DNA from 4 places in the Pseudoalteromonas sp. Z9A6 genome. Region 4 is predicted to be linked to each of the others. Evidence: predicted binding sites of a transcription regulator. Region 4 holds the regulator's gene; each other region holds the start of a gene.
What was found. Region 4 encodes sigma-54, which starts transcription at its own class of promoters, with help from an activator protein. Its sites were predicted from a motif close to GTTGGCACGNNNNTNGNNT; they were not measured.

Region 1 (7,558 bases), on a different contig from region 4:
TATTTTGATTTAGCGTGCTAATACTTTGAATTAGTGAGTTTGCTTCATCTGAAAATATTTCGAGCTGCTCGTTCACTACACTTTTTTGATCAAGCACGATGCCCGAAAGCCTATCCATTTGATCAATTAAGCTTTGCGCATCTGTCATTACTAATGAGCGGGCAACGGTAGATGACGGCTGATTTAGCGCTTCTTGCACGTTATTAAATAAAGAGTTAATTCCAGTCGAAAGGTTGTTCGACTCTTCAGAAAAAATAGTATCAACTCGATTAGCCTCAGTAATAAACTGATCGAAAAACGATTTATTAGAGGTGTCACGATTTAGCTGTGACTGAGCAAACTCGTTTAGTAATCGGTATGTTTCGCCCCGCCCCACTTGGTTATCAACCATAGTGGTAAACTCTGTACGCTCACGTACGTAGCCTACGGTATTTACATTGGCAATATTTTTACTTGTCGTTTGCAATAGCTCCGAGCTTGCTCTAACCCCAGAACTGGCAATGTTTAATAAATTAAACGACATGTTACTCTACTCCTTGGCGGATCACGTTTGCCGCAATGTCTTTTAGCTGACTGCTATTGAGCACATTTTTTATTTTGCTGGCATAATTTGGATCGGTTGCATAACCTGCTTTTTGTAATGAATCTAAAAAGTCATTTGGTTTTGCTGTATTTTGTAATGCTTCTTTGTAGCGTGGGTTTTGCGTTAAAAAATCAACGAAGTCGTTCACGCTATCTTTAATTGAATCGTAGGCTCTAAAGCTGGCTTGTTTTTTAACGGGTGTGCCTTGTTCAAACTCAAGCGTTACTTTGCTTGCTTTGTCGCCTTCCCAGCTTTTATCTGACTTAATATTAAATAAGTTATTTGAGCTGCCACCGTCACTTTTATTAATAATGTGTTTACCCCAACCGGTTTCAAGTGCCGCTTGAGCAACCATTACCGCTGGGTTTAAACCTATTTTTTGCGCTGCAGTTTTAGCGTGTTCCCACACTGAACTTACAAACTCTTCTGCATTTTTAAATGTTGGGCTATCGGTTTTAGACTCTGCAGTATTAACCTTAGGCTCAGCAATATCGGCTTTAGTACTTTTAACGATAAGATCGGGTTGCTTATTTTTTTGCTCATGAGGAAGAGCGGATCCGACTTGCGTATCGCTGAAAATATCGTTAGTTGTTCTAAGCACCGAACCTGGCATAAAGTTTTTAGACTCAGGCGATAACTGCTGAACAATTAAATCGGCAAGGCCTAACGAGCCATTTGATGAAAGCTCTGTTGAAAGTTGCTGATCGTGCATTTCTTCAAAAAACTTTACGCCACTTGAATTAAATGGACTGTCTTTATCTTCAAATGCTTCGTTAGCTTTGCGCATTCCTTTGAGCAACATTTGCGTAAAAATAGCTTCAAATTGTGCGGCCGCTTTTTTGAGCGCAGCTTTGGAAGCATCAGTTGATGCATCGCCACTCGTTAAGGCTTCTTTACGAAGTGAATCTAAGTTGCCTAAATCAAAAAAGTTTTGTTTATCGAGGTGATTAGTTTCCATCGGCTTTTTGACACAAAATGAATAATGCAGTTAAAAATGCAAAAATTGAGCCACTACCGATAAAACGAGGAAGATAAAAATAATAAACTTAAGTTGCTGTAAATAAAAAGCCCTATATCTAGGGCTTAAGTAATACGTTATTTATTGGCTTGAGTTATTTATATAACAACTAACTGCCCGTTAATTGCGCCGGCTTCTTTTAGTGCTTCTAAAATAGCCATTAAGTCACCAGGCGCTGCGCCTACTTCGTTAATTGCGCGAACTAAATCGTCAAGGCTTACACCTGGATTAAATACAAAGGCGCGCGAGTCGTCTTGGTTTACATCAATAATACTTTGCTGTGTGACAACTGTATCACCGTTTGCTAGCGGGTTTGGTTGTGACACATTTTGTTGTTCTGCAATTGTTACTGTTAAGCCACCGTGAGTTATAGCGGCAGGCTGAAGCTTAACGTTTTTACCAATGACAATTGTACCTGTGCGCGAGTTAACTATAATTTTAGCGGCCATATCAGCTGGCTTAAATTCCAAGTTTTCGAGTGTCGATAAGTACGATACACGCTGGGATGCATCGCGTGGTGCTATAACTCGAATAGAAACAGAATCAATTGCTTGCGCACTATTTGGGCCAACTAAGTCATTAATTGTTTTTTCTAGGCGTTTTGCCGTTGTAAAGTCTGGGCGGTTTAGGTTGAAGGTAATGTAATCGCCTTGCATAAATGGGCTTTCTACGGTGCGCTCCACTGTTGCGCCATTTGGTATACGACCAACTGTAGGCGTGTTAATTACAACCTTACTGCCATCAAGACCTTGTGCGCCTAAGCCACCGACAATTAAACTACCTTGTGCAATTGCGTACACGTTACCGTCTACACCTTTTAAAAAAGTTTGTAGTAAAGTACCACCACGCAAGCTGCCTGCACTACCAATAGAAGAAACCGTAATATCTATTGTTTGCCCGGGTTTTCTAAATGCGGGTAGTTCTGCATGCACCGCCACAGCGGCAACATTTTTAATTTTAGGACTTTGAGTTGAAGGTAGCGTAATACCAAAGCTGTTCAACATGCCTCTAAAACTTTGTTTTGTATATGAATTCTGCTCGCCAGTGCCCGGTAAACCAACCACTAAGCCATAACCAACTAGCTGGTTAGAGCGTACGCCTTCAACCATAGACACATCTTTTATGCGCTCAGCACTGGCAGTAAATTGCCAGCCTAATAACACAACTAAACATAAAGCTTTAAGGCTATTCATGTTGTTACCCTCTAAAATGGAAACAGCGAACTGCTAAAGAAACGTGTAAGCCAACCAGGACTTTGCGCTTCTTGCGTTTGCCCTTTACCTGAGTATTGAATACGTGCATTAGCAATACGGTTTGATTCAACCGTATTATCGGCACTTACGTCTTGAGGGCGTACTAGCCCTTCTAAACGAATAAACTCTTCGCCGGTATTAAGCGTTAGCCATTTTTCGCCGCGTATAACTAAATTACCATTAGGTAAAACGCGCATTACATTAACCGAAATATCGCCTACTAAGCTGTTTGACTGGTTTGATTTTGAATCGCCCGTAAACGACGAATCACTACCAATACCAAACTGAATGCTGTCACCACCTATATTTACAGGTAGACCACCTAATCCAATAACGGGATCTAAGCTTGCGTCAGTTTCTTTGTCTGTTTCTGTTTTAGCGGCTTTTGTTGCTTGAGTAGACTCTTGCAATTTAACCGTAATTATATCGCCAGTACGTAGCGCTTTTTTATCAGAATATAAGTCGTTTGATGTATGAGTATTAAACAATGAACCTGTGGCTACCAGCGGCTCTAAAACAGGTTCGGGGTACATAGGTGCGTAGTAAGGGTCGTCCTGCACTACCTCACTATTTTGCGTAGACATACAGCCACTTAAAAATAATGTGCCCGCTGCAAATAAAATAATATTACGCATAATTCCCCCTATTCTATTAAAGCTGTTGATTGATATAACTCATCATTTCGTCAACGGCCGAAATTACTTTTGAGTTCATTTCGTAAATACGCTGAGTTTCGATTAGATTTACCAGCTCTTCAGTTACATTTACGTTAGATGTTTCGAGTGAGCCTTGAATAATGCTACCTAACCCTTCAACACCAGGATTACCTTGTACCGGCGCACCACTTACAGCGGTTTCGGTATAAAGGTTTTGACCAATTGGCTCAAGGCCCGACGGATTAATAAAATCACTAATAGTCAGCTGACCAATGACCACGTTATCGGCTTGGCCTGCAACACGTACAGATACTTCGCCGTCTTGCGAAACCGTAATTGATTGCGCGTCATCTGGTACATTCATTTCTGGCTGAATAACGTAACCTGCGCCCGATGTTACAATTCGTCCATCGCCATCGGTAGTAAACTGGCCGTTGCGCGAGTAAGCAATATTGCCATCTGGTTGCAGTACTTCAAAAAAGCCTTCGCCAGAAATCATCCAATCTAGTGAGTTTTCGGTGGTCAACATGTTGCCTTGCGTAAACTCTTTTTGGTTAGCTACAACTTTAGCACCCGCACCTAACATTAAGCCCGACGGCATTTCGGTATCTTGCGATGAACGACCACCTGGTTGATTAATATTTTGATAAAGTAAATCTTCAAATATAGCGCGGCTTTTTTTGTAACCTACGGTACTCGCATTCGCTAAGTTATTTGAGATAACCGATATATCGGTTTGTTGAGCGTCTAGCCCAGTTTTACTGATCCACAATGCTGGATTCATAATCGTGTCCTCACTTTAAAGTTAAACTATGCGTAATAACTGATCTTGACGCTCGTCAATTTCTTCAGCTGTTTTCATTAATTTCACTTGTAATTCGAATTGGCGCTGGTGGCTTATCATGTCGACCATTTCATGAACAGGGTTCACATTCGACATTTCAAGCGAACCACTTAAAACTTTTACATTGGCAGAGGTATCTACTGTTACATTTGCTTTTGGTCTAAATAAACCATCGTTACCTTTTTCGAGCTGTGAGCTATTTGCTTCAACCACTCTAAGCGTATCTACTTCTTCTAAAAAGTTAGCGGGAGCGCCCTGTGGTCGTACTTGAATAGCGCCATCTTGGCTAAACCCTATTTTTTCGACTGGGACGGGTAAAATAACAGGTCCCCCTTCGCCAATAACTTGACGACCGTGGCTGGTTACGAGCATACCTTGAGCTGTAACGTTCAACGTACCCACTTTTGTGTAAGCTTCATTACCGGAGGCATCTTGCACAGCAAGCCATGCGTTATCGCTCATTGCGATATCTAAGTCGCGCCCGGTTTGAACAATGCCACCCGATACCATGTTTGAACCCGGACGCTCTTGCATTGAAAATACACGTGTAGGCAAACCTTCGCCAAACGCTTGCATAGAACGCGCCTGCGCAAAGTCGGCTTTAAATCCTGTTGTATTTGCATTCGCCAAATTATTGGCTTTAAGCGCAAGCCCTTGTAGGCTTTGCTTAGCGCCAGAGGCCGCAATGTAGACCATTTTGTCCATAGTATCGACTCACATAAAAAATCTCTGAACTTATAAATGCAAAATAGGTGCCAGATTAAATTTGACGCAACATTGAGAGGTATTTAGAAGGGCTTACAAAGAGGACTTATAAAAAAGGCTGCAAAAATGCAGCCTAATATATTCAATGGGGTTTAACTTATCGAATCTGCAAAATACTTTGCTGAATTGTTGAGTTAACTTCAAGCGCACGTGAGTTTGCTTGGTAATTACGCTGTGCAGTAATTAAGTCTACAAGCTCGTTTGTAAGATTAGTATTTGATTGCTCAAGCGCTGATGAATTGATCGATCCTAAAGTACCTGATCCTGGTTCGCCTGCAATTGGATCACCCGATGTTAAACTTTTTTTCCACGCAGTATCGCCAACTTGCTGTAAGCCTTGTGAGTTAGAAAAACGAACCATAGCGACTTGACCTAAAAAAGTTGAGTCACCATTACTGTAAGATGCAACTACTTTACCATCAGTACCAATATCAATACCGGCTAAACGGCCAACAGTAGCGCCGTCTTGTTCAAGCGCTTTTACTTCAAAGTTACCTGCATACTGAGTGGGAACTTTATTACTGGTTCCCGCTTCATCACGCCAACTGACTGACACATCATCAGGAAAACTTGCACCATTAGTCAAAAGAGAAGTCAAACCTGTAGTCGCATCAGAAGATAAGTCTATATCATCAAAAGTTGTAGCCGGTAATGTTACATTAGGCAAACCTGCTGATGTAAATTCAAAAGTATCTATAGGAGTATGTGAACCTGCGACTGTTTCAACTCCATCTGTCCCAAAATTTTTCCCGTCTAAAGTTCCATAAACTTGCCATTGATTTGGTGTTGTCGTTGGGTCTTGCTTTACAAAGAAAAGCTGTAAAACATGTGGCTCACCTAATGAGTCATAAACTGTAGTTGATGTAGAACTATTATAAGAAGCACTCGTACTTGAATCAAAAGGAGTTACTGTAGGTTGAGTTTCTCGTGAATCTAAGTTGAATGATGAGTACACTTTACTTGTTGCGCGAGGAGAACCAGACGAATCCGGTATCTGTAATGGTGATGAAGTACTCAAACTTACTGATGTAGTGGCACCTGTAGCTTCATCAACAGGGAAACCTTGTAAAAAATTACCTTTGGCATCTACTACAAAATTATCTTCATTTAATTTGAATGCACCTGCACGAGTATAAGAAAAATCTTGAGAACCTAAGTCTTCACTCATCGCGAAATAACCTTCACCAGTGATCGCTAAATCAAGTGAGTTATTTGTAAATTGCAGTGAGCCTTGATGAAACTGCTGTGCAACCATAGCGGTTTGAACACCATCACCATTTTTAGTCTTACCAGAGCTAAATACTGATGAAGCGTAAACATCGGCAAACTCAGCGCGCGACTCTTTAAAACCTGTTGTATTTACGTTTGCAATATTATTTGCAGTTACGTCTAAATCTTTTTGTGCGGCAGCTAGGCCGGTTAATGCAATATTGAAGCTCATAATTCACCTCTAACCTGTTAATCTGTGGCCTGCTGGCAGGCAAGAAATATTAAATTTGTTACGCGATTTCTGCAATGTCGGTTAACCTAACCGCACCTTCTTTGGTGTTCACAATGATGCCGCTTGAACCGTTAATGTTTACACTTTCAATATTTTTGAAAGTTGCAATAGGCAAGCTAGAAAACTGGCCATTGGTGCTACCTTGTGCCGATAACGTGTATTCCCCTTCAGGTAAACGCTCACCGCTTTCATTATTACCATCCCAAGCGAAGCGAACAGCGCCCGCAGGCTGAGAACCCATATCAATTGTTCTCACTAGCTGTCCTGAAGCATCAGTTACACTAAGTGTTAAGCTTTCAACTGCACTTTCAGCAACGATAGACCCTTTAGCATCACCTGATTCATTTAAATCAACAGTATTAGACTCTAGTAAAGCCTGCTTGCCAACAAGCGTTGAAGCTTGCAGGGCTGAGTTTGATGTCATCGAAGTAGCCAGCGTATCAAAATTTGAATTCAAATCACTGATACCTTGCGCCATCGTAAAGCTAGTCATTTGCGCAATCATTTGATCGTTATCCGCAGGGTTACTGGGATCTTGATACGATAATTGCTGAGTTAACAAAGAGAAAAAGTCTTCTTGTGTTAACGTATCACTCTCATTGTCGCTGGTCGCTACTTGCTTTTCTTGCCAGCGTATAGAGTCTAAATAGGATGAAGATGTACTAATATCGTTACTCATAACCTACCCTCGGTTACCGCTGCCCTAGCAACAGTGTTTTACTTAGCATTTGCTTTGCTGCATCAGCAACTTGCACGTTTGTTTGGTAAGAGCGAGAGGCAGAAATCATATTTGCCATCTCCTCTACAACATTAACGTTGGGTTTATAGATATAGCCATTTTCATCCGCACTTGGATGGTTTGGGTTATATTCAATTTGTAATGGTGCATCGCTTTCAACAATGCCCAAAACTTTAACACCAACTGCGGAGCCCTGCTG
Region 2 (7,558 bases), on a different contig from region 4:
AACTTTCAAGTATTAAGGCCGCAGATTTAGGTCAAGTAAAAGGTAAAACTTTATCGATTACGAGTAGCGTGTATGGAAATATAGGTGCTGTTGATGAAACTTTAACATTTAAAGTGAGCGGTGGTAGTGACATCACTGTTGATATAACCACAACAGATGATGCCGATACATTTACCAGTAAAATTAATGATGCACTTAGCTCATCGGGGGTTACGTTAACTAACACTGGTACAGCTATCGAGTTTAGTGCAACGAATGAAGTTACAAGTTTTACAATAGCAAGTGGTGAAACTACAGGTTTTCTTTCTGGGGCTTCAACAGCCTCTCTAGGTGATGCTGATTCAAGTGTGTCTGGTGTTGACATTGGATCGATTGATATCAGTGGTTCAGATGGTACTGGTGCTCAAAATGCGTTAGCTTCAATTGATGAAGCCTTGAAGCAAGTAGATGAGCAACGTGCCGATTTGGGTGCTCTGCAAAACCGTTTTGGCCATACTATTAGTAACTTGTCTAATATTCAAGAAAATGTATCTGCATCACGTAGCCGTATTCAAGATACCGATTTTGCAACAGAAACAGCGCAAATGACTAAAAACCAAATATTGCAACAAGCGGGTACGTCAATTTTATCGCAAGCGAATCAGTTACCACAAGCAGCACTTAGCTTATTAGGTTAATAAGTTAAACGTTATAGCTTAATGGTTAGCTAGCTAGTACATAAAGTCAGTATTAGTTTTACAAAAAAGGAGGTGGCTTTAGCTACCTCCTTTTGTGGTTTAAGGGTTTTAATTGAGCTATTGTTTAATTAACTAATAAATAGGAATCTGTTATGAATACCATTAATTCCAATGCAGAAGTTACATTACCAACTCCGCTTGCGGGTGAAGATAAAGTAGTTGGTCAAGCGGCTAGTTCGGTAACCGAACGCGCTGTTGACGATGTAAAGCAAGCTGATACACAAAATCAGCAACGATTACAGCAAAATCAATACGAAAAAAATAATCAAGAAGTAACTGCTCAGCCGTTAGAGCGTGAACAGCTAGAAAAAATGGCGCAGCAATTGCAGGAGTTTATGGGTGAAATGAACCGTAGCTTACAGTTTCAGGTAGACGAGGACTCTGGCCGCGATGTAATTAAAGTGCTAGATAAAGACACTGGCGATATTATTAAACAATATCCATCGGAAGAAGTGTTAAATTTAGTGTCTAAGTTATCTGAAACTGCGGGCTTATTGATAGATCACACTGTATAGCGCCTAAATGGTGGCTTAATTTTTCATTTAAATAGTTATTAAAGAGGGTAATATGGCTATTTCGTTTACAGGGTTAGGCTCAGGCTTACAAGTATCAGAAATTGTAGGTGCATTGGTAAATGCCGAAAAAGCCCCTTTTGAATCGCGTTTAAATAGAAAAGAGGGTAATTTAACCACAGATATTTCTGCCGCTGGGACACTTAAGGCGGCACTTGTAAAAGTGCAAGAATCTATGACCGCGCTTGGCAAGGTCGATAACTACCAAAAGCGCACAGCATCGGGTAATGATGATTTTATATCTCTTAGCTCAAACAAAGACGCCGAGCCAGGCAGTTATAATGTAAAAGTTGATGCACTGGCACAAGCCCATAAGTTATCGTCTCCTGCATTTGCTGCCGATGAGGCGATTGGTGGTGGTGTGATTACTATTGGCTCTGGAGATAACAGTTTTTCGACTGTGCTGTCGCCTACTAATACACTGGAAGATTTAAGAGACCAAATAAATAACGGCCCATACACTGGCTCTGACTCTAATGACTCTGTGGTAGCAACGATAGTAACCAGTGATGCAGGTCAACATTTGGTTTTAACCAGTAAACAAACCGGTGAAGAAAACGCCATTACCATTACCGTACAAGATAGCGATGGTAACAATACCGATGTAGGCGGGCTCTCTCGCTTAGCCTATGACGTGTCTGATGCGGACCCTGCAAACCATACGACTAATTTAACTGAGGTAAATGCGGCGCAAAATGCTCAAATAACCATTGATGGTACTTTAATTGCTTCAAGTAGTACGAACGAGTTTAAAAGTGTTATTGATGGCGTAGATATTACGGCTAAAAAAACCCAAGGTATTGATGGTGACGTAAGTACATTAACAGTAAAAGAAAACAATAATAATATTAAAGCTGGACTCGATGGGTTTGTTAAAAGTTACAATGAGCTGTTAGAGCTAAGTAAGAATTTAGGTAAATCTGGCGAGGATGGCGCTGGCGTAATGGCGGGTGATTCTCTGCTACGTGGTGTTATGTCAAAGTTAAGGCAAGAAATTACCAACAGTGTTGACTTGGGCGATGGTAACTCTTTATCGCTATCGCAGTTGGGTGTTGAAGCCGACAGATACGGTAAGTTAAGCTTAGATAGCGAACGCTTAGACGAGCAAGTAAAAAATGATGTTGATTTAGTGCAGCAGTTTTTTGTAGGTAAAAATACTGATGAAGGTGGTTTTGCCCAATCGTTTGATGAGTTAATGAACTTTTATACTAAGTCAGATGGTTTAATTCAAAACAGAATAGAAAGTAAAGAAGGGCAGCTGCGCGATATTGATGACGAGCGCGTGTCGTTTGCGCGTAAAATGGAGTCACTAGAGTCGCGCTTGTATGCGCAGTATAATAGTATGGATTTATTGGTGGCAGGCTTAAACTCTACCAGTAGCTATATTCAAGCGCAGTTAGACAATATGCCAGGTGTGGTAAGGCAGTCTAAATAATATGTATTATTGATTTAAAAAGGCCGCTAAGTATTTAACTTAGCGGCCTTTTTATTGTGTGCCACTTAGTGTGCTTGGTGATGGTATGCTAAGGGTTGGCTTTTACTGTTAAGTCGACTTATAAGCGTTTATGGCTTTATCCGACTTTTTATGTTTGAGTATCGCATTAAACGACTCTACTTTTTGGTTTTCTGCGGTTGCTAAAATCATATTAATTTGCGTTTGCAGTACACTTAACTCATCAGCAGTGGGCGGTGAGGTACTTTCGCACCAATTTACTAAGTGTTTATTTAATAACTCAAGCGAATTAGCAGCACCATCGGCCCTGTTGCTATTAACTTGAGCTTGAAGCTCGCAGAGTAATTGTTTAATTTGCTCTGCGGCTTGTGTTGACTTTTTTGGCATAGTTATTAAATAGCCGGCATACGTTGGTCGGCAGGAATACCCTCCCAACCCTCTTTAATTTCTTTAACAATGCTTGATACTTCAGTAATCGCTTCAATATCGTTGTTTATGTTCGCTTGCGTTAAACGACGCTGACAATAATCATAAAGAGCCAATAAATTATCCGAAATACTCGGGTCTTGTTCTACTTTTAAATTAAGCGCATCTTGCAGTGCACCTAATAGTAAAATGCAGGCAGAGATGTTTTCGCCTTTTTTAGCTATTTCTTTGCGCTCAATAAACCCTTTTGTAGCTGCTAAACGGCCGATAATATTACTAAATATAAGGTTTATTTGTTCGTAAGGAGTCATTTCGGCAATGCTACTAGCACGAACTTGACCGTATTTTTTTACTGAGATGTGAGCCATGGAAAATCCTAAAATTTAAAGCAATAAAATTATGTGAAAGCTATTATAAAAACTTATATAAAAAATCAATATAGCTTTTATACTTCTATAAGAATAAAGCAATATTAATGCCAAGCATTTTCGCTTATTTATGTATCGGCATTTTTAACTTCAACTTAAATTTATAATTGAGTTTATTTACTAACAATAGCATTTTTATTGCTGAGTAAATTAATTTTTAAGGCTAGGTTGTATTTAGGTAATCGTTAAGTAATCGCTGAGTAATAACTAAGTTAAAACTACAACTCATACTTAATGATTAACTATTAAGTATGATTGACTTAACTAGCCCGTCTGTTTTTTGGCGTTAATGTCAAAAAACTGCCGCTATTGCTTGCATCCATGCTGAACTGGCTTACAATTTAACTAATTATACAAATTAGTGAAAGTACGGCTCGCTAAAAATGATCTTGATTTTAGATAATAATAACAACCGCGCAATAGGATTAAATGCTTCACTTGGCTTTATTGGTGAAGCTGTACAACTATTAAACGAAGACTGCTTTGAACAAGAATGCAAAAAATATCAGCAACAAGAATGCATGATTATTTTAGGAGCGTTGCAATCACTTGACCACGAAAGCTTAATTAAACGCTATCCAACATTACCGTTTTTATTAATTGGCGAAACGCTAAAACCACTATTAAGTATAGCTAATGTGGTGGGGCTTATTTGCGAGCCATTTAATCACGAAGTGACAACGCAGTTACTTCACGATTGCCAACAGTATCAGCGCATGTTGCCAAATGAGCATAAGCATACTAAACCACATAAAACTTTTGACGGACTTGTTGGTGAAACAGAGGCCGTAAAAGATGTTCGCTTTTTAATTGAACAAGTGGCAAAAACCGACGCCAATGTTTTAATTTTAGGCGAATCAGGCACAGGTAAAGAAGTGGTTGCCCGTAATGTACACTTGCTTTCAAAGCGTATTAATGGACCGTTTGTGCCTGTTAACTGTGGTGCTATTCCAGCGGAGCTGCTCGAAAGTGAACTATTTGGCCACGAAAAAGGCGCGTTTACTGGTGCTATATCGGCTCGTAAAGGACGGTTTGAACTCGCTCAAGGTGGGACGCTATTTTTAGATGAAATAGGCGATATGCCACTGCAAATGCAAGTTAAGTTGCTGCGAGTATTGCAAGAACGCAGCTACGAACGTGTTGGTGGTACAAAGGCAATCCAAGCTGATGTACGCGTTATTGCGGCCACGCATCGTAATCTTGAAACAATGATTGAAGAGGGGAGTTTTAGGGAAGATTTATACTATCGATTAAATGTATTTCCTATCGAAAACCCATCGCTGAGTGAACGTGCTGATGATATACCGCTGCTTTTAAAAGAGTTAATGCGCCGTGTTAACGACCAGACTGGTTCTACCGCTAAGTTTACAGAGCGCGCAGTTGAGAGCTTAAAAGAACATGCTTGGCCTGGTAATATTCGTGAGCTTGCTAATTTGGTGGAGCGTATGGTTATTATGTTCCCTGACAAAGTGGTCGATATTCCTGATTTACCTAACAAATATCGTTACATTGAAGTTGAAGCCTACGAGCCAGAATACCCTGAAGAGTTAATGGAAAAAGACGCCTTTAACGATATATTTAGCACAGGCTTTAGTGATTACGAAAGTGAGCCAGACGCTGAGTTTAGCCAAACGGGTAGTGGGCTATTACCTGATGATGGTATTGAACTTAAAGATTATTTAGCCGAACTTGAAATAAGCTTAATTACCCAAGCGTTAGAGCGCTATGATTACGTTGTAGCTCGCGCTGCAGAGATATTAGGGGTTCGCAGAACAACACTCGTTGAGAAAATGAAAAAGTATAATCTTTCAAGAGATTAGAAATACGAAAATGGTGAAATACTTTTCGTTATTTATTATTCATTTGTGATCAATCACTTTACGGGCTTTGCCCGTCACGCAAGCAAGCTTGGCGTCTACAAGATAACCCAAACTTAAACCTTGGCGGTAGACGCTGAGCTTGCTCGCGTGAAAAGCGTAGCTTTTAATCATTTAATTAAAACGTTATTTCACAAAGAGAAAAAACGAGGGTAAATGAGAAGCCATAGTCAACCTACGCGTTACTTCTCTAAAGCACAGCGTCTCTTAACCTCTTTGTGAACAAATTACTTTTATGGTTATAAATCACTTACTCACTAAAAGTCTTAATAATTTCTTCTTTTCTAAAACAATCATTACTGTGATCGTTAACCATACCGCAGGCCTGCATATGAGCGTAAACCGTTGTAGGGCCTAAAAACTTAAAACCCCGTTTTTTTAAGTCTTTAGCAAATGCGGTTGATGCCTCTGTAATTGCTGGGTAGTCCTCAGCGTTATTTAAATTACTTATAATCGGCTTATTACCCACAAACTGCCATTGGTAGTTACTAAAACTTCCAAATTCTTTTTGGATTTCTATAAAGCGCTTTGCGTTGTTAACAGTTGCCGAAATTTTTAAGCGATTGCGCACAATACCCTCATCAAGCATTAGTCTCTCAATGTCATCTTGTGTGAATTGGGCTACCTTTTTTACATCAAAATTAGCAAATGCTTTTTTATAACCGCTGCGCTTTTTTAAAATTGTGTACCAGCTTAAGCCGGCTTGCGCTGATTCTAGCGTGATAAATTCAAACAGCTTTGTATCATCATAAAGAGGCACGCCCCATTCTTCATCATGGTAAATAACGTAGTCGGGTTTAGTGGTGTCGAGCCACGGGCAACGGCACTTTATTTGCTCACTCATTATTATTCCTTTTTGTGTGCGTCATTTTTATGTCGCTCAAATTATTGATGTAACTCAATGATAAGTATGTAAATAAATTTTGGTATAAATCGTGCATTTAGTCATGTATCTACATCAATTCGAGATTTGATTATGGCCCTTGCTAGCGTGCTAAAACCACAGTTTTTTTCTGCAAATCAGTATAACCCATGTTTACTTCAAGAGGAGTACATTGGTGAATTAAGCGATCTGCGCAAGCAAGCAAGTTGGCTTTCGCATTTGGTTGATACCATGCCAGCAGGCGTGGTTGTACTTGATGGCAAAGGGTTGATTGCAAAAGCGAATCAAATAGCGATTGATATGCTTGGCGAGCCACTTGAAGGCGAACGCTGGTTTAATGTTATTCAGCGCTCTTTTAGGCCGCATCAAGATGATGGCCACGAAGTGTCCTTAAAAGATGGGCGCTTAATAAAGCTCGATATTACCGCTTTAGCACCAGAGCCAGGGCAACTTATTTTAATGACGGATTTAACCGAAACCCGCCGCTTACAAAAACGTGTTGCACATATGCAGCGCTTAAGTGCGCTGGGTAAAATGGTTGCATCATTAGCGCATCAAGTCCGTACGCCGCTCTCAGCCGCTATGCTTTACGCTGCTAATTTAGGGTCAAAGCGCTTACCCGAAGCATCTCGCGATAACTTTCAAACAAAGTTAATGTCGCGTTTAAAAGATTTAGAAACTCAAGTAAACGACATGCTTTTATTTGCTAAAAGTGGCGATCAGCAAGTTGTTGAGCAAGTTTCAATGCAGCAGCTTTTAACAGAAGTTAAAGCGGGCGCTGATGCGATGGTCGCACTTAATGAAAGTGAACTGGATGTAAGCTTACCAGAACCCGATATACAAATAGTCGGTAATAAAACGGCATTGGCCAGTGCTATTCAAAATCTTGTGCACAATAGTATTCAAGTTATTGGTGGCGGTGCAAAAGTAAAAATTAGCGCACAAAGAGATTTAAAAGATTTAGATATGGTTCGTATTAGTGTGAGCGACAATGGCCCAGGTGTTGATTTAAGCCAAAGCGATAAAATTTTTGAACCATTTTTTACTACTAAAAGTCAGGGCACAGGCTTAGGGCTTGCTGTAGTGAGTTCGGTTGCTAATGCACACCAAGGCCGTGTTGATGTGACTAATAATACGCATGGTGGTGCCTGCTTTAGCTTGTTACTGCCTATTAAGACAGCA
Region 3 (7,558 bases), on a different contig from region 4:
TGAATACATGTTGGCAGCACTGCCATTTGCTATGTTTGGGTTGGTTATTGTGGCGTTTAAAATGGCGGCTAAAAGCGAAAAAGATGAGCAAAACGAGCAGGATTCTTAATCCTGCTTTATCTTTTTAGAGCGCTCTATTTATTTAAAGTACGTGGTACCCAAACCAATCTGGTTTAATTGCTTGAGCTTGCCCACTAGGCGTGAGCTTAATGTTTAGCTGGCTGTCGAGTAAATCAATGGCAAAGCAATCGTCCACATCATGTAAATCATCTTTATGAATATGACTAAGCCCTGCGAGCAAATCGTTTTTAGCGCGCTCTTTAGCTTCATGGCTACTGCTTGCAACATACAGCGCAAAGTCATGTTGCTCAGCCATGGAATCACTTCTGTAAGCGCCTAAATTTACAAAATAGAGTTGTTTATTTTGCTCCACATAGCTATCAACAACTTCTACTTTAAAGCCATCAATATGATTAATTGCCATGTAGCTATCCATGTGAACACTACTTCTGTCGCCTACCCATTGGCTTTTTAACTTTGAGTAGGTTTGCTCTATATTCTCCCCTACTACAAAGCGAATATCGTGCATTTCAATGTGGCAACCTTGAATCCGGCCACCTAAATACACCATAAATAACTGCATGCTTTTCCTTAACCTAAATTATCAACATCAATATTATGCTTTTTAATCAACTTATAAAAATCTGAGCGATTGCGCTTGGCAAGCTTAGCGCCTTCAGCTACGTTACCACCTGCCATTTTTAAAGTGTTAATTACATAGTCGCGCTCAAACTCTTTTTTAGCGTCGTTTAGTGATAATGGTTCTACGTTTGTTTCGTTACTATTTAGCGCAGCTAACACCAAGTGCTCTGAAATAACATCGCTTGGCGTTAATGCTACAACCTGCTCTACTACGTTTTGTAATTGGCGGATATTACCTGGCCAGTCGTAACGTACAAGCGCATGCATAGCATCGCTTGCAAAGTGTTTTTCAGTTTGGTTCATGCGCTTAGCAATGCTTGCACTAAAGTGCTGTGCTAATAAGCTTATATCTTCGCGGCGCTCACACAGTGGCGGTAATTTTAAATTAACTACGTTTAAGCGATAGTATAAATCTTCTCTAAATTGCTGGTTTAAAATAGCTTCAGGAAGATTTTTATGTGTTGCCGACACTATGCGTACATCAATTGCTATCTCTTCTTGAAAACCTACTGGGCGAATTGTTTTTTCTTGTAATACGCGCAGTAACTTAACCTGTAAGTTAAGCGGCATATCGCCAATTTCGTCTAAAAATAACGTGCCACCCTGTGCTTGTTGAAACAAACCTTGGTGATCTTTAATTGCACCCGTAAACGAGCCTTTTTTATGACCAAATAATTCGGACTCTAAAAGCTCCCCTGGTACAGCACCGCAGTTAATTGCAACAAAAGGGCCACCGCTTACATGGCTATGCTGATGAATCGCCTGTGCGAGTAATTCTTTACCAGTACCACTAGCCCCCGAAATAAGTACATTAACTTGCGTTGGCCCAAGTAGTTTTACTTGCTCTAACAAGTGCAGCATTGCACCACTGCGCGTAACTATATTACTTTTAGGTGCAGCTTCATCGGCGTTAACACCATGAATTTCTATCGCTTTTGCAAGGCTGTCAAATAGCTCATCTTTATCCACTGGTTTAGTTATGAATGCAAAAATACCCTGCTTAGTTGCCTCTACTGCATCAGGAATTGAGCCGTGCGCTGTCATCATAATGACAGGTAATGCAGGGTAGCGGCTTTGCAACTGACGATGCAGCGCCATGCCATCCATTTCATCCATACGCAAGTCGGTTATTACGGCGTCAAACACTTGGCTTTTAAGTATTTGTAGTGCGGTTAAGCCGCTTTCACAGGTCGTTACTTCGTACCCTTTTGATTCGATACGAATAGCGAGCAGTTTTAATAAGCTAGCGTCGTCGTCAACGAGTAATACTTTTGCACCTTGCACTTTAGTTGCTGCCATAGTTACTGCTCCTTAGTTTCTTCTCGTAGTAAAAGCTGCTGCTCAATTGTTGCTAACGATGAGAGGGTTTCTTGCATTTTATTGTTAAGTGCTTGTTGCTCTTTTTTAGCATTTATTTGCATAGTCACTTGTTGCTTTTGAAGCCATAAATATTGCTTTATATCATCTGGCCAAAAGTAAGCAAGATCGAGTTTTAGCAACTTAGTCATTACTGTATTTGGATCATCATTTATGTTTAAGCACATAAATTTAAAAAAGCGTTTAAGATCGTTTTCGCCTGTAAAAATATCTTTTTTTGGCACCAATTTAAATCCGCCACACTGATTAGCGTGCCATGCAATAACTTGCTCTGCTGGAGGGTAGCTAGGTTCTATTTTTGGTCTGGGTTTTGGGCTTGGTTTGCTGTTTTTGTCGTTTTTTATTTTAGTATCGACCACAGGTGCTGGTGTAATTGACACACGCTCTTCTTGCCCATTATTAATTTCACAACCAGATATAACCATGCTGCTACTGAGCACACATAAAATAGCGATTAAACGCAAGCGCATGTTAATTAACTCCTAGATTTTTTGTTATGGGAATTTTAATTGAAAACCGGCAACCATGTGGCTCATTATGTTCAACAGTAAGTGTACCTCTTAGCTGTTCAACAGACTCTTTTACAATAGTTAAGCCCAGCCCACTGCCTTGCAGCGTAACATTTTTACTGTGTTTACCTTGATAAAATGCGCTGAAAATTTGAGTTTTTTCTTGCTCTTTAATACCGCACCCTCTATCGAGCACAGCGATACAAAGTTGATTTTGCTCAAGCGCTAAATTAATAGTAACGCTTTGCTTATCTTCTGAAAATTTTAAGCCATTTGAGATAAGCTGAATTAAAATCATCTCAATAAGCTCACTAGGTAAAGCAAGCGGTTTATTTGGTAAGTCATTTTTCCATTGCAGAGCCTGCTCACGCGCACTTAAGCGATGCTCAAAATGGCTATTTATTTTATTAATAAGGAGGCTAAATTCAACTTCGCTTAGACTGTCTTTACTGGTACGAATCGCATTATAACTCAATAAACTGTCAATCATTGTACGAAGGCGCACCATAGATTGGCTAATAAGCTCAAGTACCGCTTTTTGCTCACCTGTAATTGGGCCTACTATTTCATCAGTTAGTAAGTCAGTACCTTCGACCATTGAAGCTAACGGCGTTTTTAGCTCATGGGTGACATGGCGTAAAAAAGTATCTTTTTGCTGCTCAAGCATATGTAGTTGCTCTTGCACCCACTGAAGCTTCTCTCCTAGCTCAACTAGCTCGGCTGAACCTTTAACTGATATTTTTTGCTGCCAATGTCCCTGTCCTAACTTATCAATAACCGTGGTTAACCCTTTTAGTCGCCCACTTATGCGCCATAAAAAACCACCACCTACAATTAAAGTAAGTGGAATAAGTGCCACCAGCCAGTTTATAAATGAGGCTTGCAAGCTTGTCAGCTCATTTTGGTTATTGGTAATTTGCGCTTCGTTTTTATCACGTAACCATAAAGTAAGTTCAGCAATTAAATCGCTCACTGGCACAAATAGCTCAGCTTGTTGTTGTTTTTGCTCAACGAGTTTTACATGCGCGGTTTGTAAGGTGGTATATAAGCGTTGCCATTGGTTGATATACTCTTTATTCGTGTTTACAAATTTGAGTTCATCAATGCTTTGTATGGATGATTGCCATTTATCGACAATAAGCTTATCTAGCGATTCACTTTTTAATACCCAGTTTTGCCTAGTGGCGCGTTCAAGACTGTTGAGTTCTTGCTTTAAAGTGTTAAACGATTTAGTAACTTGGTAGTTGTTACTCACAATACTTTGAGTAACCGCTAATTGCTTATTAAGCGAATTTAAAAATACGATCACCACTATAGAAAGCGGAAGTAGCGAAAGCAGCATACTCATTGCAAATTGCCCAATTAAATTAGGCCGCCAGTTAAGCATTGCTTGGTATTTTTTAGCTATGGTTGCTGGCATTTCGTTTAGTCCTTTTAAGTTAAGCGCTCTATTATTAAGTGCTTACCTTATACACTAGCTGAACCAGCAATTATATTTAATACGATTAACAGCCAGCACTATAAAACAATGTGTCGCCAAATAGAGACAACGTAAACCATTGATTTTTTAAACCCTACCTTTAATCTCACTGCATAATGTTGCAAAAGGCGCACAAAAATTACAATAAACCCAGTAAAAAATTCTCACTCCCCTCAAGTTAAAACGCTAAGCATTTGAAAATTAATAACAATTATTATTGGCATCATTTTTGTAATGCTGTTACTAACTTTAATCAATAAGGAAATAATTATGAACAAACGCATTTTAGTAATTTCATCATTACTGGCTTTAGGCTTTTTAGGCGCTAATGCACACGCAATGGACGTTCACGCGACTTTTAACGAACTTGATAAAGACAGTAACGGCACATTAAGTGAAGCCGAAGCAGGTGAAGATGCTGTGTTACACGAGAATTTTTCTCAAATTGATACTAATCAAGATGGGCAATTGTCGCTAGATGAATTCAAAAAATTTATTCAATAAACTCATTTAATAAGGAACGTGATTATGAAACAACTTATAGCCGCTTTTTCATTAATGTTTTTAGCAATTAGTGCCACTGTAATTGCATCGCCAACAAATGTGCGTTTTGCCCACTTAGATAAAGACATGGACGGACAAATATCAATTGCAGAAGCAAAGGAAGACAAGGAAGTAATGAGACAATTTGCCGACTTAGATGAAGACGGTGATGAAAAAATCTCAAAAAAAGAATTTGAAAGCTTTAAACCTTAATCAGTAATTACTGATTAAGGTTTACTTAAGCTTGTTACAGGTAAACTGAGCTTAAAAGCATTTGCCATAATCCCTGAGGGAGTGTGTAAAAGGATTTAATGTTGGGAGTTAAATTACGGCAAGTGCTTTTTCCTTTTCACTTTATTTTAGCCACAAACTTTAAATACATCTTTTGGAAGGAACACCATGAAGATACTTCCCCTTATTGTAAGCATCTTAATGCTATTAAGCTTTGATGCCGCTGCACTTGATGTAAAGCAACGCTTTGATCACCTCGATAGCGACAAAAGTGGCTATTTAACGCATGACGAACTTGATCCCCAACCACAACTATTAAACACATTTGTAAAATGGGACAAAAACCAAGATAACCAAATTTCGTTAATCGAATTTAAAAATTACCTTACCAATAACCTCTACTGAGTATTTTTCATGAAAAAAACAAGCTATATAGCGCTTTTTGCGTTTAGTATTTTTAGCACATTAGGCTTTGCTGCAAGCAACAATGTTGCAGAGCAATTTGAAAAACTTGATAGAAACCAGGATGGTTTTTTAACACGTTCAGAAACCGCTGTAGACCCCGCTTTGTGGTCTCGGTTTTCAAGCTACGATCAAGACAAAGACGGCAAGCTAACGCTAAGTGAATACAGTTTATACGCTAGTAAATAAACCCTTTCAAAAGCTAGATATTTTATGTTCTAGCTTTACTGCTTTTTTCTTCATCATAATTTGTCTCACATATTGGTATTATAAAGTTGGGTTTGCTAGTGTTAACGCACTAACAATAAAAAATAATGCCTTATGTCGCTCAAAAAAATAATCAAACCACTCATACTAGCCAGCCTTTGCGCTAGTTCTAGTTACACTCTCGCACAAACAAAAGTAATTTATAACGCCAATGGTTATACCCCTTTATACAAAGGTGAAGTACAGCAGTTTTCTACCCTCGTTATTAAAAATGGCAAGGTAGTAAAACTAGGTAGCGAAACACTTAAAGATAGCTACCCAGATGCTAAGCTAATTGACGCGCACGGTAATACCTTATTACCTGGCTTAATTGATGCTCATGGGCACGTTATTGGCCTAGGAGATAATTTATCGCAACTTGACGTACGCGGCGCAAAATCGGTTGATGAAGTAACAAATAAACTAAAAGTATTTGCCGATAATAAACAAGGTTGGATTATAGGGCGAGGTTGGAACCAAGAGCTTTGGGCTGATACACGCTTTCCTACAGCTAAAGATTTAGACAAAATAGTTAGCGATCGACCTGTGGTTCTTTCGCGGGTTGACAGCCACGCCATTTTGGTTAATTCAAAAGCGCTCGAACTTGCTGGTATTACAGCCAAAACAAAAGCGCCTGAAGGCGGTGAAATAATTAAAGACGAATTTGGTAATCCTACAGGTATTTTTGTAGATAAAGCAGAATCGCTAATTACCCAGCATATGCCAGCCCCCTCAAAACAAGATATAAGTGACTCACTTGATGCAGCAGGTAAGCATTTATTAAGTTTAGGCATTACCTCTACTCACGATGCAGGTATTGATAAAACCACATGGGAGGTTTACAAAGAGCGCGGCGACCTTGGTAATTTACCATTACGTATTGTGGCAATGCTAAGTGGTGCAAGTCCTGATTTAGGCACAATGTTAAAGGCAGGCCGATACCACGACAAAAATGACTTTATGGAAATTCGCAGTGTTAAAGTTTACGCCGATGGCGCACTTGGCTCTCGCGGAGCCGCTCTGATTGAAGAATACGCAGACAGACCTGGTCACCATGGTTTAATGCTTGAAACACAAGAAAAACTCGAAGCGCTCTTTACACAAAGCTTTAAAAGCGGCTTTAGCGCAAATACCCACGCAATTGGCGATAAAGCAAATAAAGTAGTACTTGATGCTTATCAAAATGTGTTTAAAAAAACGGGCGGTATATTACTACGTAACCGAATAGAGCACGCACAAATTGTAACGCCTGAGGATATCCCTCGCTTTAAAGCGTTAAAAATAATCCCTTCAATGCAGCCAGTACATGCCACTTCTGATATGCATATGGCAGAGCAACGCTTAACTGAAAAACAATTAAGCGGTGCCTATGCTTGGCAAACATTTTTAAAGCAAGGATCGGTGGTTGCAGCAGGCTCTGATTACCCTGTAGAGCTTGCAAATCCATTTGATGGTTTGTATTCAGCCATTACACGCATGGATCATAACAAACTACCTGAAAACGGCTGGCGCGCAAGTGAAGTACTAAGCCGCGAAGATGCATTACGTGCATTTACTCTCGGTGGCGCTTATTCAGCCCATCAAGAATTTAAGGTGGGTAGTTTAGAAAAAGGTAAATGGGCCGACTTTATTTTAATTGATAAAGACTACTTTAAAGTGCCTGTTGACGAGATATACAAAACAAACGTACTGCAAACATGGGTAGCAGGAATAAAGCGATACGAAAAAACTAAGACAGAAAATACCACCGAAAAATAAAACTAAAAAAGGGTTAACGCAAGTTAACCCTTTTTGGTTGTGTAGGAAGGCACTTTTAGCTAAACATATTTTTCACATCTTTTAGCATGTCGTTGTACTCATCACTTGTGAATAGCTGCATAGACGGTATAACGCCTTTGTCTATATACGTTTGCAGCGCTGTCGACTTATCAGAAACTTGTAACGTGCCCTCTAAAATAGCCCCTACTCGAATAAAATCCACGTAACTTACTTTTTCAGGTTTGTAACT
Region 4 (7,558 bases):
CATGTGAATTTTTGCACTATGCTGTGATTAGCTAAATAGTCTTTAACCGGTTGATCTAACCCATTTAAAGGCTTTAACTCTGGTTCCCAGTGTGGATTTGGTAAAAAGCGTGCATCAAATACGTAGTCTGCTTCTTTTGGTATACCGTGTTTAAAACCAAATGATTCAAATGTGACAATCAGTTGCTTATCTTTTTTACCTAAAATCTTTTCACGAATAGATTCAGCGAGTTGATGAACACTTAAATCAGTCGTATCTATCATAAAGTCGGCGCGAGTGGTTAATACATCAAGTAATTCTTTTTCTTTTTTGATGGCTAAATCAAGGGGCAACGAGTCTATTGATAGTGGGTGTAATCTGCGTGTTTCAGAAAAGCGTTTGATCAATGTCTGATCGTCGCTATCTAAATAAAACAACGTAGGGTTTGCAAAGCCAGGCAAGTATTCAAGAATATCGTTAAATTCATCTTGTTCTTTAGGGATGTTGCGCACATCTATGCTAACAGCAATTTTATCGTAGCTATCAGACACACTGCGAACTAATGAAGGTAGTAGGTTTACTGGAATATTATCTACGCAATAATAACCTAAATCTTCTACAATGCGCAAAGCAACCGACTTTCCAGAACCAGAACGGCCGCTTATGATAATTAACTCCATTTAACACCCTTTATAAAACTATGATTGATCGACAATAACTTGGTAAAGCTCAGTATCAGATTTTGCACTGCGTAACTGTTTACAAAAATCTTTGTTGTTTAGTTTATCAGCAATGGTTGCTAGAGTCTTTAAGTGCTGCTGGTTATCGCCATCTGGTACGATGAGTGCGACAAAAATATCAACAGGGCGATTATCGATTGCATCAAAGTTTATTGGAGTTTCGCTAACGAGCACTAAAGCCAAAGGCTCTTCTGCACCGCTCATTCTTCCATGAGGAATAGCAATGCCACGCCCTATACCTGTACTACCTAATTTCTCTCTGCTCATTAAAGCGTTAAGAATATCTTGTTGCGGTAAATACGGAAGTTTGTCGTGAGCAAGTTCGCTAATGAACTCTAAAATTCTTTTTTTGCTATTAAAAAGGACCGCAGCTTTGCTGCAGTCCTGGCATATAAGTGAACTTAATTTCATCATATTAGTGTCGAGCAAGCTTCTCTTTGTGTTTGATTACTTGGCGATCGAGCTTGTCGATCAACGAGTCAATAGCGGCATACATATCTTGATGTTCTGTAGAGGCAAATAGCTCAGCACCGCTTACGTGTATTGTGGCTTCTGCTTTTTGATTTAATTTTTCTACATCGAGAATGACATGAACATTATTAATATGATCAGAGTGTCTTTCAAGCTTCGCAAATTTAGTATTAATATAGTCTCTTAGTGAATCGGTTAATTCTACGTGACGACCAGTTAAGTTTAGTTGCATAAGCATTACCCTCTTAGTTTAGCGTCTTAAATCAGACTTTTACGCTGATTTGACGGTGGAATAGCAAGAGATTCACGGTATTTTGCGATTGTACGTCTTGCTACTTTAATTCCTTGCTCAGCCAATATATCCGCTATTTTGCTATCACTCAATGGTTTTGCTGAGTTTTCTGCTGCGATTAATTTTCGGATAAGCGCACGTATTGCTGTAGATGAACATTCACCACCGTTTTCAGTACTTACATGGCTTGAGAAAAAATATTTAAGCTCAAATATACCACGGGGTGTATGCATGTACTTTTGAGTAGTCACACGCGAAATTGTCGATTCGTGCATTTCTACCATTTCAGCGACATCATTTAAAACCATTGGTTTCATGGCTTCAGGGCCATGTTCAAAAAATCCTTGTTGTTGCTTAACAATACAATTAGTAACTTTTAATAGCGTGTCGTTTCTACTTTCTAAGCTTTTAATAAACCATTTAGCTTCTTGTAAATGTGAGCGAATAAACTGGCTGTCGCCACTTGATTTTACAGTGCGAGACATTGCCGCGTATTGGCTATTAACACGAATTTTAGGCATGCTATCTGGGTTTAATTCGACAACCCAGCGACCTTTAATTTTTTTAACTGACACATCAGGAATAACATACTCAGATTCTTCCCTTACAATAGTATCTGCAGGTTTTGGGTTGAGAGTATGTATTAGTGTCATCACTTCTTTAAGCTCTTCTTCTTTAAGCTTAGTTTTTTTCATTAATGTACGATAGTCGCGAGCTGCTAATAGATCAATATGCTCGGTTAAAATCATTTTCGTTTCATTAATGTAAGGTGTTTCTTTATCAAATTGATTAAGCTGAATACACAAACACTCTTGTAAACTACGTGCAGCAATACCAACAGGATCAAACAGTTGAATGCGTTTTAATACCGCTTCAATTTCATCAAGTTCGACTTCGTTATCATCTTCGTTTTCTTGATTAAAGCTTTCTAAAATTTCTTCGCAACTGAGAGTTAAAATACCTGAATCATCGACGGCCTCTACAATCGCAATCGCGATGGCTTCATCGGTAGGGCTAAATGGCGTTAGTTGTAATTGCCACATTAAATACTCATGGAGCGTTTCAGTAGAGGCGCCTTGGTATATAGATTCGTCTTCAGGCATTGGACCTGATGAGGCTGCTGGGGCGGCACTCATGTACTCATCCCAACTAACATCCATAGCCATGTCGTCACTTAGCGTGTCTTTTGCAAGTGCTTCACCAGTATCTTGTTCGTATTCGCTCGGAGCATCATCAGCAGATGCGCTAACAGTTATGTCATCGGTATCAGCTTTTTGCTCGTTTTTACCAGCAGCGTCTTCAGAATAGTCTGCCTCTTCAACCTCTAATAGTGGATTACTGTCGAGAGCTTCTTGTATTTCTTGCTGGAGATCCAATGTACTGAGTTGCAACAAACGAATAGCTTGTTGCAACTGTGGAGTCATTGTAAGTTGCTGGCCCATGCGCAGCTGTAGTGATTGCCTCATGTATCTCTAACAATCCTTTTATGTTGTTATAATTAATACTAGCAGATGCTTAAAGACATGGCGTAAATGTTACAGCCTAAATTGCTCGCCTAAGTAAACATCGCGTACTGTTTTATCATTTAATACGTGTTCTGGAGTACCTGATGCAATCAGCTCCCCATGAGAAACAATGTAGGCTTTTTCACAAACATCAAGGGTCTCTCTTACGTTATGGTCGGTAATTAATACACCAATCCCACGATTTTTAAGATGTTCTATTATTTTCTTTATATCTAATACCGAAATAGGGTCAACACCGGCAAACGGTTCATCCAGTAATATAAATTTAGGATCTGCTGCCAGTGCTCGTGCTATTTCTACACGACGACGCTCTCCACCCGATAATGCCATACCTTGGCTATCACGAATGTGTTGTATGCTAAATTCATCTAATAAGTTATTGAGCGTGTCTTCTCTGGCTTGTTTATTTAGTTCTTTGCGCGTTTCTAAAATGGCCATTAAGTTTTGATAAACAGTCAGCTTTCTAAAAATCGATGACTCTTGTGGTAAGTAGCCTATGCCTAATCTAGCACGACTATGCATAGGTAAAAGAGTAATATCGTTATCATCAATAGATATTTTACCTTTGTCGCTAGGAACAAGCCCTACAATCATATAAAAAGTCGTTGTTTTACCAGCACCGTTAGGGCCAAGTAAGCCAACTATACTGCCAGCTTGTACTTCAAGGCCGACGTTTTTTACAACTTCACGACCTTTATAGCTTTTTGCCAATAGTTCTGCTTTTAATGTGCTCATGGTTGACCTTTATCGCCTTTTTTACTTTTTTTAGTTTCGATCGGTACTAAAATTGTGTGAACGCGGTCAGTTGAGTTTTCATCTTTTTCGGCACTGATGAGCTGCTGCTCTATGTCGTAGGTAATGCTTTTAGCATTTATTTTTTGTCCGGCTTGCGATACTTGTGCATTACCAACAAGCGTTAAAAAACGCTTAGATACATCATAACGTACTTCGTCAGCACTGGCGCTCATAGTCGTGCCGTCTGATTGCTTTTCTTCAAAGTGCGCAGGGCTACCTGTGGCAATTAATAATTGTTTATTATCACCAAGTTCATCACGTTTGTGTACTTCGAGGCGATCGGCTGTAATGCGGCGATTACCGTGAATAATCTCAACGTTTTTCTCAAAAATACCCACATTAGCTTTCAATTGACCTTCTTGCTTGTCGGCACTTATTGAAATTTGATTGGCAGCAGGTTGCGTGTTTTGCTCTGCAGCACTACTATTAAACGCTAGTATAAGTGTAGGAATTATAAGTGATTTTAATATTTTATTGGTCATAGTATATGGTTCGCGTATGGTTAATTAGTTTTATCACTTCGGCTTTTAAGTCGGCTTCTAGGCCTTTACCGGTGATTTTTAAATTGGGTCCAGTGATGATGACGGGTTGCTCCGAACGCATTGTTAATAGCTTTATATCAACCTGAATATTATCAGCATTGATTTTGTCTATCATGGCGTTATCGGTTAAATTTTTGGCAACCACATTACCTTCTAAAATTAATTGTTTATCTTCGTATAATGTTGCTTCGTCTGCATTTATTTGCCACGTTTGTTGTTCGTTATATAAAGTAAAAATGGGTTTTTCGAAAAACGTGAAACCTAATTGCTGGTATAGCTCCATTTTAGCCGCAGTGACTTTGTGGCTAATTTTACCTTGCTCATCATAGGCTGTCTGTTTGAGCTCAATAGCTATGTAATCAGGCTTAGCAATAACTTCAGGCTCAGCCTGAGGCACAATATTTGTTTGTGCAAAATAAGGGTACCAAAGCCAAACCATACAGCTAATGAATAAAACGCTTAATATTATGCGCGCTGCATTCATGAACTAGTGCCTTGTGTAGTCAATGCTTTACCATTTTCAAGCATGAGCAAATCGGTGAGTTCTCTCACAGCACCAAAACCACCAGGCATTTGCGTTACATAGTGTGACAAACGCTTAATAAGTGGGTGGGCATCATTTACTGCAACGGCAAAGCCTACTAACTCCATAACAGGCATGTCAGGACCGTCATCACCAATATAAGCAATTTGTTCATCGCTAAGGTTGAGTTTATCTTTTAATTCTTGATAGGCAATGAGCTTATTTTCTTGGCCTTGATAAATATGCTGTACGGTTAAGCTGCTCATACGTTGTTGTACTATCTGTGAATGACGACCAGTAATAACAGCTACTTCAAAGCCACTGTTTATAAGTGCTTTAATGCCAAAACCATCTTTTGTATTAAATGCTTTTAGCTCTTCACCTTGATTGCCAAGGTAAATACGGCCATCAGAAAATACACCATCAATATCGCATATAAGTAGTTTTACTTTTTTAGCGCGTGCTTTTGCATCATCGCTCAGCGGTTGATAGAGTTCTTCAAATTGCATTTATAACACTCCTGCTTTCAATAGGTCTTGCATATTTAATGCGCCAATAGGTTGGTTTTTCTCATTGACGACGATTAGGCCATTTATACGTTTACGTTCCATAATATTGAGCGCTTCAGCGGCTAAAATATCTTGCGTAGCTGTAGTGCATGACTTAGTCATAACAACATCTATTTGTGTTGTATGAATATCAATTCTTTGTTCTAAAATGCGACGTAAGTCACCATCGGTAAATAACCCTACGAGTTGCTGATTTTCACCAACAATGGCTGTCATACCTAATCCTTTAGCTGACATTTCTATTAGAGCATCTTTAACTGTTTGTGAAACATCAATAATAGGTGTATTTGCGCCGCTGTGCATAACATCTTTTAAAGTAAGTAATAAGCGCTTGCCTAAACTACCACCAGGGTGAGATAGCGCGAAGTCATCAGCTGTAAAGCCGCGAGCCTCTAATAATGCAACTGCCATGGCATCGCCCATCGCAAGCGTTGCAGTGGTACTTGATGTAGGGGCTAGACCCAATGAACAAGCTTCTTTTTCTACTTTAATGCACACATGTACATTAGCAAGGGTTGCCATTGTTGATTGTGTATTGCCAGTCATCGCTATCATTTTGGCACCAAGTCGTTTTAAAACCGGAATGATATTTAAAACTTCGCTGGTTTCCCCTGAATTAGAAATAAGCATAACCACGTCATTTTTAGTGATCATACCTAAATCACCATGACTTGCTTCACCAGGGTGAACAAAAAACGCAGGGCTGCCAGTGCTTGCAAGGGTTGCCGCTATTTTATTGCCAATATGGCCTGATTTTCCCATGCCAATAACAATAATACGGCCTTCACAGTCGTACATTAATTGGCACGCGTTATGAAAATTTTCATCTACATATTGTGCAATATCACTAAGTGCTTGGCGCTCAACATCTAAAACGCGAAGGCCTTGTTCAATAAAGTTTAGCGTTGCCATCATTTACCCTACTTGACTAAAAATATACCCTTGGTAACCCAAAAACGCTATTAGCAATAAGCCACCTTCTACCCTATTGATACGCTGGGTGCCTCTAAAGTTCAATGACATAATAATAAGAGCAAGTGTTGCACCAATCATAATTAATATATCTCGGCTTACTAACGATGGATCAATTGCTGAAGGATTAATAATACCTGCTAGAGGTAATACAGCTAAAATATTAAATATGTTTGATCCAACAATATTACCTAGTGCTAAATCATCTTCATTTTTAAGTACACCTGCAACCGAGGCGGCAAGTTCCGGCAAGCTAGTACCAATGGCAATAATTGTTAAACCAATGACTAAGTCGCTTAAGCCGAAGTATTTAGCAATATCAACAGCTGAGCCGATTAAAAAATGAGAACTAACCGGCAAGAGTATCATGCCGACAATTAACCAAAATACCGCTTTTTTAGTAGGTACATCGTTTGGTACATCGTCGCAGGCTTCTGAGACAAATGGGTCATCTTGGTTTTTTGCACGCATAGATACAATGATTAACCCACCGATGAATACGATAAAGCCAACTAAAAGCGCAACACCTTCACTAAATGAAAAGTAGTTATCTGAGAACACATACCAAGTAGCTAAAGATACGAGCATCACTAATGGCATTTCACGTTTTAACGTACTAGATGAAACTGAAAGAGGGCGAAATAGAGCAGTGATACCTAACACAAGTAAAATGTTTGTAATATTAGAGCCAACAGCATTGCCAACGGCTGTGTCGGTTTTGTTAGCCAAAGCGGCAGAGGCTGAAACCATCATTTCAGGGGCTGAAGAGCCCATGGCTACAACGGTCAAACCAACAATAAGTGTAGGTACACCAAAGTTTTTAGCAAGAGCCGCAGCCCCATAAACAAACCTATCGGCACTCCAAACAAGAGCTGCAAAACCAAGAATTAAAATAACAAACGAGGTAACCATTGTGTTAAGCCAGTTATACAAAATACGGATGGCGCGAATAGTAACAAAAGCCAAGATGAAAGTATAAATAAAAGAGTAAGGTCAACTAGGTAACAATGTTGCTTTTAAACAGCTAATTTAAAAATTTAAGCCGGGGTTAAGCTGTTTTAAGCGAGTCTTATAATCCTTTTCATGGGTGTATTACAAAATCTTACGAATTGTTTTTTCCATCTTTGACAAAAAAGCTTTAAAATAGGG

Region 1: a site for sigma-54 is predicted at 5,096-5,114, ahead of GQR53_RS02080 (flagellar basal body rod protein FlgF). Genes of this name have one in related genera too.
Region 2: a site for sigma-54 is predicted at 3,653-3,671, ahead of fliS (flagellar export chaperone FliS). Genes of this name have one in related genera too.
Region 3: a site for sigma-54 is predicted at 4,285-4,303, ahead of GQR53_RS07470 (EF-hand domain-containing protein). Genes of this name have one in related genera too.

What each region holds. Positions count from the first base shown of each region.
Region 1 is NZ_WTKZ01000003.1:109,773-117,330, forward strand. It holds gene flgK (flagellar hook-associated protein FlgK) at 1-523, opposite strand, end outside; gene flgJ (flagellar assembly peptidoglycan hydrolase FlgJ) at 525-1,541, opposite strand; gene GQR53_RS02065 (flagellar basal body P-ring protein FlgI) at 1,700-2,794, opposite strand; gene flgH (flagellar basal body L-ring protein FlgH) at 2,806-3,489, opposite strand; gene flgG (flagellar basal-body rod protein FlgG) at 3,506-4,294, opposite strand; gene GQR53_RS02080 (flagellar basal body rod protein FlgF) at 4,316-5,059, opposite strand; gene flgE (flagellar hook protein FlgE) at 5,217-6,560, opposite strand; gene GQR53_RS02090 (flagellar hook assembly protein FlgD) at 6,619-7,299, opposite strand; gene flgC (flagellar basal body rod protein FlgC) at 7,313-7,558, opposite strand, start outside.
Region 2 is NZ_WTKZ01000003.1:96,522-104,079, reverse strand. It holds gene GQR53_RS02040 (flagellin) at 1-677, shown strand, start outside; gene GQR53_RS02035 (flagellar protein FlaG) at 830-1,252, shown strand; gene fliD (flagellar filament capping protein FliD) at 1,305-2,744, shown strand; gene GQR53_RS02025 (hypothetical protein) at 2,853-3,149, opposite strand; gene fliS (flagellar export chaperone FliS) at 3,155-3,556, opposite strand; gene GQR53_RS02015 (sigma-54-dependent Fis family transcriptional regulator) at 4,000-5,436, shown strand; gene GQR53_RS02010 (DNA-3-methyladenine glycosylase I) at 5,744-6,337, opposite strand; gene GQR53_RS02005 (ATP-binding protein) at 6,470-7,558, shown strand, end outside.
Region 3 is NZ_WTKZ01000013.1:50,935-58,492, reverse strand. It holds gene GQR53_RS07495 (hypothetical protein) at 1-109, shown strand, start outside; gene GQR53_RS07490 (DUF1543 domain-containing protein) at 143-643, opposite strand; gene GQR53_RS07485 (sigma 54-interacting transcriptional regulator) at 652-2,001, opposite strand; gene GQR53_RS07480 (hypothetical protein) at 2,004-2,549, opposite strand; gene GQR53_RS07475 (HAMP domain-containing sensor histidine kinase) at 2,551-4,008, opposite strand; gene GQR53_RS07470 (EF-hand domain-containing protein) at 4,339-4,572, shown strand; gene GQR53_RS07465 (hypothetical protein) at 4,597-4,824, shown strand; gene GQR53_RS07460 (calcium dependent protein) at 5,011-5,247, shown strand; gene GQR53_RS07455 (calcium-binding protein) at 5,257-5,493, shown strand; gene GQR53_RS07450 (amidohydrolase) at 5,626-7,308, shown strand; gene GQR53_RS07445 (HDOD domain-containing protein) at 7,364-7,558, opposite strand, start outside.
Region 4 is NZ_WTKZ01000009.1:6,096-13,653, forward strand. It holds gene rapZ (RNase adapter RapZ) at 1-659, opposite strand, end outside; gene ptsN (PTS IIA-like nitrogen regulatory protein PtsN) at 678-1,130, opposite strand; gene hpf (ribosome hibernation promoting factor) at 1,135-1,422, opposite strand; gene GQR53_RS05395 (RNA polymerase factor sigma-54) at 1,449-2,948, opposite strand; gene lptB (LPS export ABC transporter ATP-binding protein) at 3,018-3,743, opposite strand; gene lptA (lipopolysaccharide transport periplasmic protein LptA) at 3,740-4,285, opposite strand; gene lptC (LPS export ABC transporter periplasmic protein LptC) at 4,275-4,829, opposite strand; gene kdsC (3-deoxy-manno-octulosonate-8-phosphatase KdsC) at 4,826-5,377, opposite strand; gene GQR53_RS05420 (KpsF/GutQ family sugar-phosphate isomerase) at 5,378-6,349, opposite strand; gene GQR53_RS05425 (calcium/sodium antiporter) at 6,353-7,321, opposite strand.